Regions from separate parts of the Hymenobacter erythromyxa genome, predicted to be linked through region 4. Evidence: riboswitches for the same ligand, from Rfam matches in the RefSeq annotation. Region 4 holds a riboswitch; each other region holds the start of a gene.
The links. Region 4 has a riboswitch for S-adenosylmethionine ahead of metH (methionine synthase). Riboswitches for the same ligand answer to the same signal wherever they lie in the genome.

Region 1: linked by a shared signal. The riboswitch ahead of AM218_RS07865 (amino acid permease) and the one ahead of metH (methionine synthase) in region 4 are both predicted to bind S-adenosylmethionine.
Region 2: linked by a shared signal. The riboswitch ahead of AM218_RS07820 (phosphoadenylyl-sulfate reductase) and the one ahead of metH (methionine synthase) in region 4 are both predicted to bind S-adenosylmethionine.
Region 3: linked by a shared signal. The riboswitch ahead of AM218_RS00390 (O-acetylhomoserine aminocarboxypropyltransferase/cysteine synthase family protein) and the one ahead of metH (methionine synthase) in region 4 are both predicted to bind S-adenosylmethionine.

What each region holds. Positions count from the first base shown of each region.
Region 1 covers NZ_CP012623.1:1,827,082-1,830,483, forward strand. The annotation lists gene AM218_RS07860 (CPBP family intramembrane glutamic endopeptidase) at 1-655, opposite strand, end outside; gene AM218_RS07865 (amino acid permease) at 775-2,232, opposite strand; SAM riboswitch class I at 2,563-2,676, opposite strand; gene AM218_RS07870 (hypothetical protein) at 2,875-3,201, opposite strand.
Region 2 covers NZ_CP012623.1:1,814,664-1,818,065, forward strand. The annotation lists gene AM218_RS07815 (lipopolysaccharide biosynthesis protein) at 1-1,298, shown strand, start outside; SAM riboswitch class I at 1,620-1,711, shown strand; gene AM218_RS07820 (phosphoadenylyl-sulfate reductase) at 2,021-2,842, shown strand; gene cysD (sulfate adenylyltransferase subunit CysD) at 2,908-3,402, shown strand, end outside.
Region 3 covers NZ_CP012623.1:96,784-100,185, reverse strand. The annotation lists gene AM218_RS00400 (hypothetical protein) at 45-458, opposite strand; gene AM218_RS00395 (LysM peptidoglycan-binding domain-containing protein) at 697-984, shown strand; SAM riboswitch class I at 1,186-1,299, shown strand; gene AM218_RS00390 (O-acetylhomoserine aminocarboxypropyltransferase/cysteine synthase family protein) at 1,682-3,064, shown strand; gene metX (homoserine O-acetyltransferase MetX) at 3,292-3,402, shown strand, end outside.
Region 4 covers NZ_CP012623.1:3,528,261-3,531,662, reverse strand. The annotation lists gene AM218_RS16865 (hypothetical protein) at 1-72, opposite strand, end outside; gene AM218_RS15105 (PA14 domain-containing protein) at 232-1,389, opposite strand; SAM riboswitch class I at 1,491-1,597, shown strand; gene metH (methionine synthase) at 1,666-3,402, shown strand, end outside.

The DNA.
Region 1 (3,402 bases), 1.7 Mb from region 4:
TATTGAGTGCGTGGACGACTATGCATATTCCTAGTGAGCTGGTCCGGTAGTACAGCCACCCCAATAGCAAGCCTAACAGTCCTGCTCCTACCAGTTGCGCCGGGTTACCGTGAATAATGCCAAACACCAGCGCCGATTGGCCAATGGCCACCCAGGGCCGCTGGGGGTAATTTCGCAACAACCCCGGCAGCAATACGCCCCGAAATAGTAGCTCTTCCAGAACCGGCGCCGCCACGCATAGCATCACGAAAGCCAACACCGGGGTGTTTGCCAGGTTTTGGAAGGTTTTATCTGCCCAATTGGGCAGGTGCAGCAAATCCAGAAGAGAAAGTACCAGTATGGCAGTCAATATCAGTACAGGCATTACCGCATACAGCGAAGCGCTTTCCTGGCCTTGTAGGCGAATGGGCAACCAGCGCGTGCCGGCCCGCCAGCGCAATATGCTTAACAAGCTCAGATTAGCGGCAATGGTTATTACCACGACCGTGACAGATCGGGAAAATGAGAATACTGTTTCACCCAATAGAAAGAGTGGCACGCCCACTCCAAATACTACCAGCAGATACCAGCCAACAAAGGCCCAGCTTTCCCTAATGGTTGGATAAGCCGGCTGATCAGAAACTCCTATAGGCCGCTCCAATACAGTTGTTTCCATTCGATGATAAAATAGATTAGTAAAAATAAAGGGAGGTCAAAGCTACTGATAGCCATCAAACAAAATAGAACAGGCCGGAGCGGATGCCCCGGCCTGTTTAGTCCATACTATCGGCGTTGCTATGCTGTTTGCCTGGCCTTTGCTTTCAGGCCCAGTTTGCTATGCTTTTTGCCGTAGCCGAAGTAAATAGCCAACCCAATGGCCAACCATACAAACAGGCGAATCCAGGTGTCCAGCGGCAGGGAAAGCATCATAATCAGGCAGGTGACGATACCCAGAATAGGCACCAGCGGCACCCAGGGCGTGCGGAAGCCGCGCGGGGCATCGGGCTCTTTCTTGCGCATGATGAGAATGCCGATGCACACCATCACGAAAGCCAGCAGCGTGCCAATGGACGTCATTTCACCGACCACTGAAATCGGTACAAAGCCCGCGAACACAGAAATAAACAACCCCAGCAGCAGATTAGACTGCAGCGGCGTGCGGAACCGCTCGTGAATGCGCGAGAACACCGGCGGCAGCAGCCCGTCCTTCGCCATGGAGAAAAATACCCGGCTCTGCCCCAGCAAATCCACCAGAATAACGGATGTGTAGCCGATGATAATAGCCAGAATAACGGCCGAGGACAGCCAGGCATAGGGCGTTTTTTCAATGGCAATGGCTACCGGCGCGGCGCTGTTTTTAAACTCCGTGTAGTTGGCCAAACCCGTCATTACGTGGCCAAACAGCACAAACAACACCGTGCAGATCAGCAGGGACCCGATAATGCCGATGGGCATATTCTTCTGCGGATTCTTGGTTTCCTGGGCCATGGTGGCCACAATATCAAAGCCAATAAACACGAAGAACACCACGCCCGCGCCCCGCAGAATACCGCTCCAGCCAAACTCCCCGAACACGCCGGTATTCTGCGGAATGTAAGGTTGATAGTTGGCCGGATCGATATACTGCCAGCCCAGGGCAATGAACACCAGCACTACGGCCACCTTCAGGGTAACTACCAGCGCATTAAACCACGCCGAGCCCGCCGTACCGCGAATGATGATGAGCGTGATAGCCAGCACAATGAGCATGGCCGGAATATTCACAAAGCCATGCACCGTGCTGCCATCGGCCAAAGCCGCCGTTTCAAACGGCGACATCACCAACTGGGGCGGCAGATGAATGCCATACTTGCTCAGGAATTTCAACAGGTACTGCGACCAGCTAATGGCTACCGTAGCCGCGCCCACGGAATATTCCAGGACCAAATCCCAGCCAATAATCCAGGCAAACAGCTCGCCCATGGTAGCATAGGCATAGGTATAGGCAGAGCCGGAAACCGGCACCATGGAGGCAAACTCAGCGTAGCACAAGGCCGAAAAAGCACAGCCCACGGCCGCCACTATAAACGACAGAGTAACGGCCGGACCGGCATTATTGGCGGCTGCAATGCCGGTGAGCGAGAACAAGCCCGCTCCGATAATTACCCCAATGCCAATGGCAATCAGATTGAAGCCGTTCAGGCTTCGTTTTAAGGTATGCGCGCCGGTTTCGGCCGCTTCCTGCCGCAGCAGTTCGAGTGATTTTTTAAGCATAAATCGGGTAGTCGTGTCAGCCGGAGTCAAGCCTTCGGAACACGTAGGGTTAATTGATTTCTGGGGGTAGCCAGTGACGAAAGGGACCGCGAGAGCCACGCATAACCATGGGGCGTTACCTCACTTCCGTAACCAGGCAGGCCAGAAATCCGAAAAGGAAAAAGAGAAGTTGAACTTCAGGGCACTTATCCTATGAAAGGATGGCGCTTATGCTGGTTAACAGCAACAACATCCGGCGCAACAACAGGCGGCACGGAAAGGCACGCGCTGGAAGGCGGGAGAAGCAAAAAGCGGGGCAGGAAAGCGGGGGAAAAAGTCCACGGTGTGTTGTTTTTATATTGTCAGGAAGAAGCTTCACTGACCTTCGGTTGGGCACCGTTCCGGCCATTGGCGGAGGTTGCCGACGCATCGTAGAGCCTTTCTCTCAGCGTCTCTGTATAAAAACAATCCTTTGGGCTAGAAAGAATTGATGCCTCAAAGGTAAAACCGGATTAATGGGTTTGCAAACAAACACCTTTAAAGAAACCCCTCACAATAGCACTTTCTATAATTGAAATTAACGTTTAGCAGATGGATAAATAAAAAAGGAGCGCCCCTGACCAGATAGTCAGGGGCGCTCCTTCTTGAGCTCAGAACCAGGAATTAGCTGGCTGGCTGGGCGTTTTTAGGCTTGCGGCCACGCTTTGCACCACCGGTGCTGGCTACGCGGGGCTTACGCTCTTTAGGAGCCGGCTGGTAGTCATCTGCCAGAACCGTTTCCATTTGGGAAACAGCTTCCTGGAGTGCAGTAATAGCCGAAGAAACGCTGCGAACTGCTTTGCGCAGATCTTTTTTCACGATTTCGCTATTCTTAGCGGCGTTGAGGGCGTTTTCGAGTTGACCGAAATCAAATGCCATGTGTAAAGAAAATAAGGTGGGAATAAAGAAACGAAGGAAAAAATAATTTTTCTCTTGGTAAACTATATACAAACCTAACAGAAAATATTCAACATTCTATTCCCGGCTAATAATTTTTAATCAGCAGGGAAACCACCTTCTTTTCGAGTAGTTTTTGCTTTTGAGTTAATTGTGTTGATATAAATATAAAGCACCCTATATAAAAGTTAAACAAGAAGGTACCCGTTAGTGAGTTATGACTTTTTTTATTAATAAAATAAGCAGGCACCTACC
Region 2 (3,402 bases), 1.7 Mb from region 4:
GTATGGGCATCCGGTTTTTCCCATACTTCCGCGACGCCGAAAACCGCCACCACGGTTTTTTGCCGTTGCTGCTGGGCTTGCCCCTGGTGGGCTTTGCGGTGGTTACCGCCCTCTACGTGTTGGGCCAGCCGGTCATTCTGAGTTTGTATTCGCACGATGCCGGCCTGCTGGGACCTTATTACCTCTGGGGCATTGCGCTGGCCTTTTTTACGCTGCTATACTCCCTGCAGGATGCCTACCTGAAAGGGCTGTACCACACGGCGTTTTCTTCCTTTCTGCAGGAAATTCTCCTGCGGATACTCATTGCGGGCGCCGCCTTTTTATTCGGAACCGGCTACCTGACTTTCCACCAGTTTGTGCTGGCCTACATTGGGGTCAACAGCCTGATTACGCTTTTGCTCACGGGTTATCTGGCTTATATCGGGGAGCTGCATCTGCGGCCTACCAGGGCGGTATTCCGCGTGCGGCCGGTGCGTGAGCTGGTAAACTTTGGGGCTTTTGCGCTGCTTTCCAATATTTCGGGCACCGTGATAATGACGGTGGATTCCCTGATGCTGGGCTCCAAAATAAACCTGGCCGCGGCCGGCGTTTATGCCATTGCCATCAACATCAGCACCGCCCTCACTATTCCGTGGCGGGCCCTCAGCAAAATTGCCTTCCCCCTGCTGGCCGAGTACTGGAAGGAAAACGACCAGTCCCGCATGGCCGATTTCTACCGCAATACCACGCGCCTGCTCACTACGCTGGGCTGCTGGCTGGCGCTGGGCATCAGCCTCAATCTGGATTTCATCTACCACCTTATTCACCGTCCCGAGTACGCCATTGGCACCACAGCCGTGCTGCTCCTCCTCATGGGCCGGCTATTCGACAGCATTACGGGCGTAAATGGGCTGATTGTGGTAACGTCCCCGCGCTACCGCTACGATTTAATCTTCAATATCTCCCTGGCGCTGGTCACGGTGGGCCTCAATTTGCTGCTGATTCCAGCCCTGGGACTTACCGGGGCGGCCCTGGCCGCGCTGCTTTCCCTCACCAGTATTAATGTGGCCCGCACTTGGTTTGTGTGGTATAGCTACCGCATGCAGCCCTTCACCTGGCGCATTCCCCTCATCGTCTTTTTAGCAGCTATTGCCGGAGTTTGTGGCTGGCTGATGCCAGATTTGGGCACCCCGTTTCTGACGATGCTGCTCCGCTCCGGTGTGCTGACTGTGGTATATGTTGGCCTGCTTTTACTGACAAATTCAGCCCCGGAAGCCCTCCCCTTCTTGCAAAAAATAGGCACCCGGTTTAAGACTTAAGAAATTGAAGCATTTCATGAATCAGACTTCTCATAGCCTGATTTTTTTATTTGTTCATTTTCTTATTTTTAAGGCTGCTCTCAAGTAATATTTATTGCCATAAAGTGACTTAAGACCACTTTTCCAGCAAAATATCAAGTTTGATATAATGGTTCTGTCAACTACAATTTCAGGATATTTTATTTTATACTTTAGGCCAGCATTATATTCCTGAAACAGCCGCTGATCCGTTCCTTTTCAGCAGCAACTGAAAAAATAAAATTTGGAAGTATAAAATTTCGCCTCCTAACTTTGGGGCATCAATTCTTTACCAAAGGATTGTTTTTATACAGAGGCGTGGAGAGACAGGCTCTACGAAGCGCCGGCAACCAGCGGACCATCCGAAACGGTGCCAAGTCCTGAACATATAAAAACAACAAACTGTGAAACGCTTCCTCAACTCCGCTACCACATCCGCCACCGCCTCTGCTGTACAGCATGGGTGTTGTGCCATGATGGGTATGCCCTGTTGTTGTTAGCACCACGCCCCTCCCGCTTTTCTGGTTGTGTGCTTCTGAAGGCCCGCTGATGCGCTTGTGCGCTTAGTGCTCCGTAGCTGTACACCCCGCCTTCTGCCTCGCCGGGCACTACGCGTCGTTGCGCTGTAACGCCGCCCGCTGCCGGGGCCATTGTTTGGCCGGAACATGGGCTTGCTGCCCGGTTCTCCCCTTCCTTTTCCTGTTATGTCCGCAGTAAATGCTGCGCCGGCCGTTCTTGCCTTGCTGGACGACCTGCGCCCCCGGCTGATTCAGGCTTCGGCTCTGGAGCGGCTGCGCCTCGTGGCCCAATACTTTCCCGGGCAGGCCGTGTTTTCCACCTCCTTCGGGCTGGAAGACCAGATTATCAGCCACCTGATTTTTGAGTTCGACCTGCCCATTCAGGTGTTTACGCTGGATACCGGCCGCAATTTCCAGGAAACCTACGCTACCTGGAACAAGACGCTGCTCAAGTATCAGAAGCCCATTGAGGTGTTCTTCCCGCAGCAGGCCGGCGTGCAAAATCTGCTCCTGGAAAAGGGGCCAAACTCGTTCTACGAGAGCGTGGACAACCGCAAGGAATGCTGCTTTATCCGCAAAGTAGAGCCTTTGAATCGGGCCTTAGCCGGGAAGCAGGCATGGGTAACCGGCATTCGGGCCGAACAGTCCCAGAACCGCCAGACCATGGACCCCGTGGAGTGGGACGCCGCGCACAACCTCGTCAAAGTTCACCCCCTGTTCGACTGGACCTGGGAGGAGGCGGTGGCTTTCACCCAGCAGCACAGCATTCCGGTGAATACACTGCACCAGCAGGGCTTCGTCAGCATTGGCTGCGCGCCCTGCACCCGCGCCATTGGCCCCGGCGAAGACTTCCGCGCCGGCCGCTGGTGGTGGGAAGACTTATCGGCCAAAGAATGCGGGCTGCACACCACAGCCGCGCACAATGGCCCCGACCCGGTGGTAGAACCGATGCACTCAGAACGTCATGCAGAGCACAGCGAAGCATCTCGCGTGCTGACGTCTGAATAGCCTTTCAACATCAGCACGCGAGATGCTTCGGCTGCGCCTCTGCATGACAAATTATTATCCTTCTCATGAGTACCCCAACTTTCGATTATCTCGACCGGCTGGAAGCCGAAGCCATTCATATTCTTCGGGAAGTGGCCGGCCAGTTTGAGCGGCCCGCGCTGCTGTTTTCCGGTGGCAAAGATTCCATTGTGCTTACGCGTCTGGCAGAAAAAGCCTTTCGGCCCGGTCGGTTTCCTTTTCCGCTGGTGCACGTGGATACCGGCCACAACTTCCCCGAGGTGCTGACTTACCGCGATGCGCTGGCCGAACAGCTGGGAGAGAAGCTGATTGTGCGCAGCGTGGAGGAAACCATCAAGCGGCAGCGTCTGCGCGAGCCCGGCGGCAAATACCCCAGCCGCAATCCGCTGCAGACTTATACCCTGCTGGAGACTATTGAGGAGTTTGAGTTTGATGCCTGCATTGGTGGTGCCCGCCGCGACGAAGAGAAGGCCCGAGCCAAGGAGCGCATCTTCTCCGTGCGCGACGAGTTCGGCCAGTGGGACCCCAAGCGCCAGCGCCCC
Region 3 (3,402 bases), 350 kb from region 4:
AAAGGCTTTTTTGTGTTTTTCAGACTTCGATTTTCAACCGGAGCTTAGTCGGCCTCCAGCATCATTTGCGAGCCATCGGGGGCGCGCAGGGTAATTTCATCTTTGGTGAGATTTACGACATCAAAAGACAAAGTGTTGCTGCTGCCGGTAGGCGTGAGCGTAATTTTTTTAGCGGTCTGATCAAACGTGTACGTGCCCTGCATGGTCTGGGAGGGCGACGTCATGTTGAAGTTGCCGTTGGCAAAGAAGCGCAGCTCGGTTTTCTTGTCGGCGCTGGTTTGGTCTACTTTGTCGCCGGTGGCGGTGGTTTCCTTATCGGTCTTCCAGACTTTGCTGTCGGTACCGTAGAGCATATTGGTTTCGCCTACTTTATTTTCCTGGTTACAGGAGGTAGCAAACAGGGCCACCAGCACCAGCAGGCTGGCCAGATAGCGAAACGGGAAGGGCATCAGTTTCATAGGGAATGGAGGTGAAGTTGGGAGAAACTTGCAAGGTGAACTACCCGCTGGGTGCGCTATGCTTTTCCGGCGGATAGCCACTTCTTACGACAGGCTTTCCAAAGGGTTGGGATAAGTCTATTGACTCCCGGAATAACAACCAAATTGGTTCCACCGCGTAAGATTAGCGTTACATGCCTATGGCTATCAGGCCGATGCAGTACCTCCACTCCTCTCCTACTCCTAAATAACCACTCCCATGGGACTCTTCGATTTTCTGAATAAAGGCGAGCAGAAACCTGTTCAGCCAGCCAATAAGCCCGCCACTGGCAACACCGATTTCTTCGGCAACGCCAACCAGCCAGCGGCTACTACTCAGGGCGATACCTACACCGTAGTATCGGGTGATTCGCTCTCCAAAATTGCCAAACACCACTACGGCGACGCCAGCAAGTGGCACCAGATTTACGACGCCAACAAAGCCACTATCGGCTCTAACCCCGACCATATTGAAGTAGGTCAGGTACTGACTTTACCAAAAATTTAGTCTCCGACGCTACTTCCTCCAAACGCCGCTCTGCTCCGCAGGGCGGCGTTTTTTTGTGCATTCAGCTGCGTATAGCTTGTTTCATTTTAAGCCAAAGCGGTTAAAAAAAATGCGCTTAAAATTTTGAGTTCTGAATCTGGCGCTTACATTTGCCCTCACCAACCCGGTACTCCCCCGCTCGCGGCGGGGCAGTTTTCATAGGATTTATACAGAAGTGGCGAGAGAACAGGCTCCGTGACCCACTGGCAACCTTCGACCGCGCGAAAGGTGCCAATTCCTGCCCAGACCAGCTGTTGCTGGCGGGAGATATAAGTTGAGTGCCATGGAAAACACCCTCGCTTTCGCCTTATCGTATCCGTTTGCTCCGGCCGCCTCGTTGCGTCCCGGCACCTCAACGGATGTCTGTGTTTCCGCCTTCGCCGCTGCGCGAATGCGAATGCGCTGCTGTTGCAGCGCGTGTTGTTGCTGTTGCTAGCCGCTTAAATCCGGCTCCCTCCAGCACCCCTCCTCTCTTTTCCTGTTTAGCCCTGATTGGTAATGCCCCTTGGCATTCCATGAGGCAAACTGCATCCTAACCGCCGCAATCCGCTTGCTTTAGCCGGTTTCAGGAGGGTTTCCGCTACGCTTCGTCGTGGCCATTTTGCGCCCCCTGGCGCCTTCCCCAGTCAAAAAATTCTTCTTTAAATACAGACCCATTATGTCTACTCAGAACCTGCATTTCGAGACACTCCAACTCCACGCCGGCCAGCAGCCTGACCCCGTAACCGGTTCCCGCGCCGTCCCAATTTATCAGACCAGCAGCTACGTATTCAAAAACGCAGAGCATGGCGCTAACCTGTTTGCCCTCAAGGAATTCGGCAACATCTACACCCGGTTGATGAACCCGACCACTGACGTGTTTGAGCAGCGTATTGCGGCGCTGGAAGGTGGAGTAGCCGCGCTGGCCGTGTCCTCGGGGCTGGCCGCGCAGTTCATTGCACTCAACAACATTCTGCAGGCCGGCGACAACTTTGTTTCCTCCTCCTTTCTCTATGGGGGCACCTACAATCAGTTTAAAGTAGCCTTCAAGCGCCTGGGCATAGAGGCCCGGTTTGCCGATGGCGACAAGCCCGAGAGCTTTGAGGCCCTGATTGACGACAACACCAAGGCCCTGTACCTGGAAACCATTGGCAACCCCAGCTTCAGCGTGCCTGATTTTGAGCGCATTACTGCCATTGCCAACAAGTATGACCTGCCGCTGATTGTAGACAACACGTTTGGTGCGGGCGGCTACCTGTTCCGCCCCCTGGAGCATGGCGCGCACATTGTGGTAGAATCGGCTACCAAGTGGATTGGCGGGCACGGCACCAGCATTGGCGGCGTGATTGTGGATGGCGGCAAGTATGACTTCGGCAATGGCAAGTTTCCACAGTTTACGGAACCATCAGAAGGCTACCATGGCCTCATATTCAATGATGTGTTCGGCAAAAACGGCCCGTTCGGCAACATTGCCTTCATCATTCGGGCACGGGTAGAAGGCCTGCGGGACTTCGGCCCTTCGCAGAGTCCGTTCAACTCCTTCCTGCTGTTGCAGGGGCTGGAAACCCTGAGTTTGCGTCTGGAGCGCACCGTGGAAAACACGCAACGCATTGCTACCTGGCTGGAGCAGCACCCCCAGGTAGAGAAGGTAAACTACCCCGGCCTGAAAAGCAGCCCCTACTACGCCTTGGCGCAGAAATATCTGACCAAAGGAGCCGGGGGCGTGCTCACCTTTAGCATCCGCGGCTCCAAGGATACGGCTACCCGTTTTATTGACAACCTGAAGCTGGTGAGTCACCTGGCCAACGTAGGCGACGCCAAAACGCTCATCATTCAGCCTTCCGCTACCACGCACCAGCAGCTTTCCGAGCAGGAGCAACTGGCGGCCGGGGTACTGCCCACGCTGCTGCGCCTGTCCGTGGGCATTGAGCACTTTGAAGACATTCGTGCCGACCTGGCCCAGGCTTTTGAAGCCGTTCGGGAAGATGTGCCGCAGTCCAAGGAAACCAGCACTACCCTGCTGGAGCCCAAGGCCGAGCACGCGCAGCCGCTGGAGGTTTAATATCAGTTGCCAGTTGTGAGTTATCGGTTACCCGTTCGTTCAAAAGAATCCTGGCAACCGGCAACTCACAACTGGCAACTGGCAACTCAACATATGGGTTGGGCTCCGCCGGCACTTAAGAGTCTATTGGGTGGGACTAGGACTCGCCGACATTTGGGCCCAACCCTTTCTATCACGGCGCTGCCCAGGCGGGCAGCGCCGATTAGGAATTTCCTTCCGGATATATCATGCCTGAAGACTTCATATTTACGCTCCCCCAGCCTTTGCCGCTGGAAGGTGGTGGGCTGCTGCCCGGCGCCCAGGTGGCCTACCGCACCTACGGCACCCTGAATGAAGCC
Region 4 (3,402 bases):
GCTCATGCCGGGCTGCAGCTTCATATCGGCCTGTTTGGCCGGATAGGGCAGCTTTTGGGCGACCTTTTTCATGTCTGGCCGTGGGGCGCTCCACGGGCCAGGGGGCGGTAGCTTTCTTGGCGGATGCAGCTGGTTTTTTAGGAGCCATGCCAAGGAATAGTCAGCTGAGCCTGCTTTACGGAAAAACCGCTGCCACAACTATTCTCCGGCGGGTCAGGGCACGAGTTGTTTTTATTCCACTACTACTTCTACCCGGCGGTTGCGCGGCCGCTGTTTGGGGTCCCGGTTATCGGCCACGGGGCGGGTGCCACCGTAGCCTTTTGGAGTAAGGCGCGTGGAATCAATCCCCTGCTGCACCAGATACCCGCGCACAGTGCGGGCCCGCTGCTCCGACAGCTGCCGGTTCAGCTCCGCATTGCCCACGTTATCGGTATGGCCCGCAATTTCCAGGCGCAGGGTGGGTTGCGCCTGCAGCGTACGCACCAGGTGGTTGAGCATGGGCCGGGAAGTAGGCAGCAGCGTGGCTTTGCCCTGAGTGAAATACAGATTAGGCAGCGTAACGGTGGTGCCTTTGGTTAGGGTGCTTAGGTCGGGCAGCTCCCCGGCCGCGTTGGTATACGCTGGCACCGCTACCGGCTCCACTGGCCGCGGGGCAGCCGGAACTACCACTACGCGCCGGGCAGGCGGCGCTACTGACGGGCGGCGCGCGGGTGGCCGAACCGTACGCACTGCCGGCTTAGTAGCTCTGACTGCCACTGGTGCCGCTGGCGGAGCCGAAACGGGGGGCGTGGGCCGGGCCACTTCGCGCGGCACCGGTTTGGCTGAAGCTGGCAGCTTGGCGTACAGATATTGCGGCGGAACGGGCTGCGGCTCCTCGGCAGAATTAGGCAGCTGCCAGGTGAGCAGAGCACGGCTGTCCCACTGCACCTGGTAATATTCTACTCGCAGGGGGTAATAGCGGCCACCCGTGAGCTGTACCTGGGTAGTAACGGCCGTAGCCCGCTGGTCGCGCCAAGAGCTCAGCACCCGCTTGCCGCCCACCCAAACGCGCATGCCATCATCCGACACAATGCGAAAAGTATAGACCCCCGTAACGGGAATGTAGATGTGCCCTGTCCAGCGGATAGAAAAGTCCTCCCCCGATACACCCGGAGCTGGCGAGCGAAACTGCTCCCGCGGCAGGCCCGGCCCGGGCGAGCTATAGGTCCAATCAAAGTCGATGGTAGGATCGGTGCGCGTGTGCGCCAGCTCCTCGAAGTTGCGGCCGTTGTAATACTGCCCCTGCAAGCCGGTGCCGGGGGTTTTGGGCAGCGTTTGGGCCTGCAGAAAAGCGCCCGGCAGCAACAGCAGCGCCGTCATGAAGCCCAGAATACGTGATAACAGTAGCATTCCCAAAGAAACTTAAAAGCCCCCTAACTTCCTGATTCCCGGTAACGCCCCCGGGCCCGAAAAATTGGATTTAGGACATTGCTGCCGTATCTTCGTCTTGTTACTTATCCAGAAAGACCGAGGGATTGGGCCCTACGACGTCTTAGCAACCTGATCAAAACAAGGTGCTAACTCCCGTTCTACCTCTTTGGGTGGAAGAAGATAAGTACAGAACCCGCTCTGGCGCGGCTCTTTCTGGATAGGCTATTGACTGCCCCTTTTCCGAAAAGCCGACACATGCCGACGACGACCTCCTCCCCGCTCAACGATATTCTGCGCCAGCGCCTCCTGATTCTGGATGGGGCCATGGGCACCATGATTCAGCGCCATAAGCTGGAAGAAGCTGATTTCCGGGGCACCCGATTCGCCGACCACCCCAAGCCCCTGCGCGGCAACAACGACCTGCTCAGCCTCACCCGCCCCGATATCATCCGGGGCATTCACGCCGACTACTTCGCGGCCGGGGCCGACATGGTGGAAACCAATACTTTCTCCGGCACCACCATTGCCCAAGCCGATTACGGACTGGAGCACATTGTCTATGAGCTGAACTACGAGTCGGCGCGCATTGCGCGGGAAGTGGCCGATGAATTCACCGCCCAGAATCCCGGCAAGCCGCGCTTCGTGGCCGGTGCCGTGGGCCCCACCAACCGCACCGCTTCCCTCTCCCCCGACGTCAATCGCCCCGGCTTCCGCGCCGTGACGTTTGACGAGCTAGCCACCGCCTACCTGGAGCAGGTGCGCGGCTTGGTAGAAGGTGGCTCCGATGCCCTGCTGATTGAAACCATCTTCGATACCCTGAACGCCAAAGCAGCCCTGTACGCCGTGCAGAAGTTCTTCGACGAAGGCGGCAAAGTGGTGCCCGTCATGATTTCAGGCACGATTACCGATGCTTCCGGCCGCACGCTCTCGGGCCAAACGGTAGAGGCTTTCTGGAACTCTATTCGCCACTTGCCGCTGCTGAGCGTGGGTTTGAACTGCGCCCTGGGCGCGCATCAGCTCAAGCAATACGTGCAGGAGCTCAGCCGCATTGCTGATGTGCACATTTCGGCCTACCCCAACGCTGGTCTGCCCAATGCCTTTGGCGGCTATGATGAATCAGCACAGGAGTTTGCGGCGGTGGTGGAAGACTACCTCAAAGACAACCTGCTGACGGTGGTAGGCGGCTGCTGCGGCACCACGCCCCAGCACATTGCCGAACTCAGCAAGCTGGCCGAAAAATACCAGCCCCGCCCCCTGCCTGCTGTGCCGGCCGTTACGCGCCTGAGCGGCCTGGAGCCCTTCGGCATCAATGAAAACAGCCTGTTTGTGAACGTGGGCGAGCGGTGCAACGTGACCGGCAGCCGCGCCTTTGCCCGCCTTATCCGCACCGGCAACTACGAAGCGGCCCTGCAGGTAGCCCGCGACCAGGTGGAAGGCGGCGCGCAGGTCTTGGACGTGAACATGGACGAAGGCATGCTCGACTCGGAGCAGGCCATGACCACCTTCCTGCATCTCATTGCCTCCGAGCCCGACATTGCCCGCGTGCCCATCATGATTGACTCCTCCAAATGGAGCGTGCTGGAAGCCGGCCTCAAGTGCGTGCAGGGCAAGAGCATCGTCAACTCCATTTCGCTGAAGGAAGGCGAGGAAGTATTCAAAGCCCACGCCCGCACCGTGCGCCAGTACGGCGCCGCCGTGGTGGTTATGGCTTTCGATGAAAACGGTCAGGCCGATACGCTGGAAAAGCGCATCGAAATCTGCCAGCGCTGCTACGATATTCTGGTAAACGAAGTGGGCTTCCCGGCCGAGGATATCATCTTCGACCCCAATATTCTGACGGTGGGCACCGGCATGGAGGAGCACCGCAACTATGCCCTGGATTTCATTGAGGCCGTGCGCTGGATTAAAGCCAACCTGCCCGGCGTACTCACCAGCGGCGGCGTGAGCAACATCAGCTTCTCCTTCCGCGGCAACGACGTGGTGCGCGAGGCC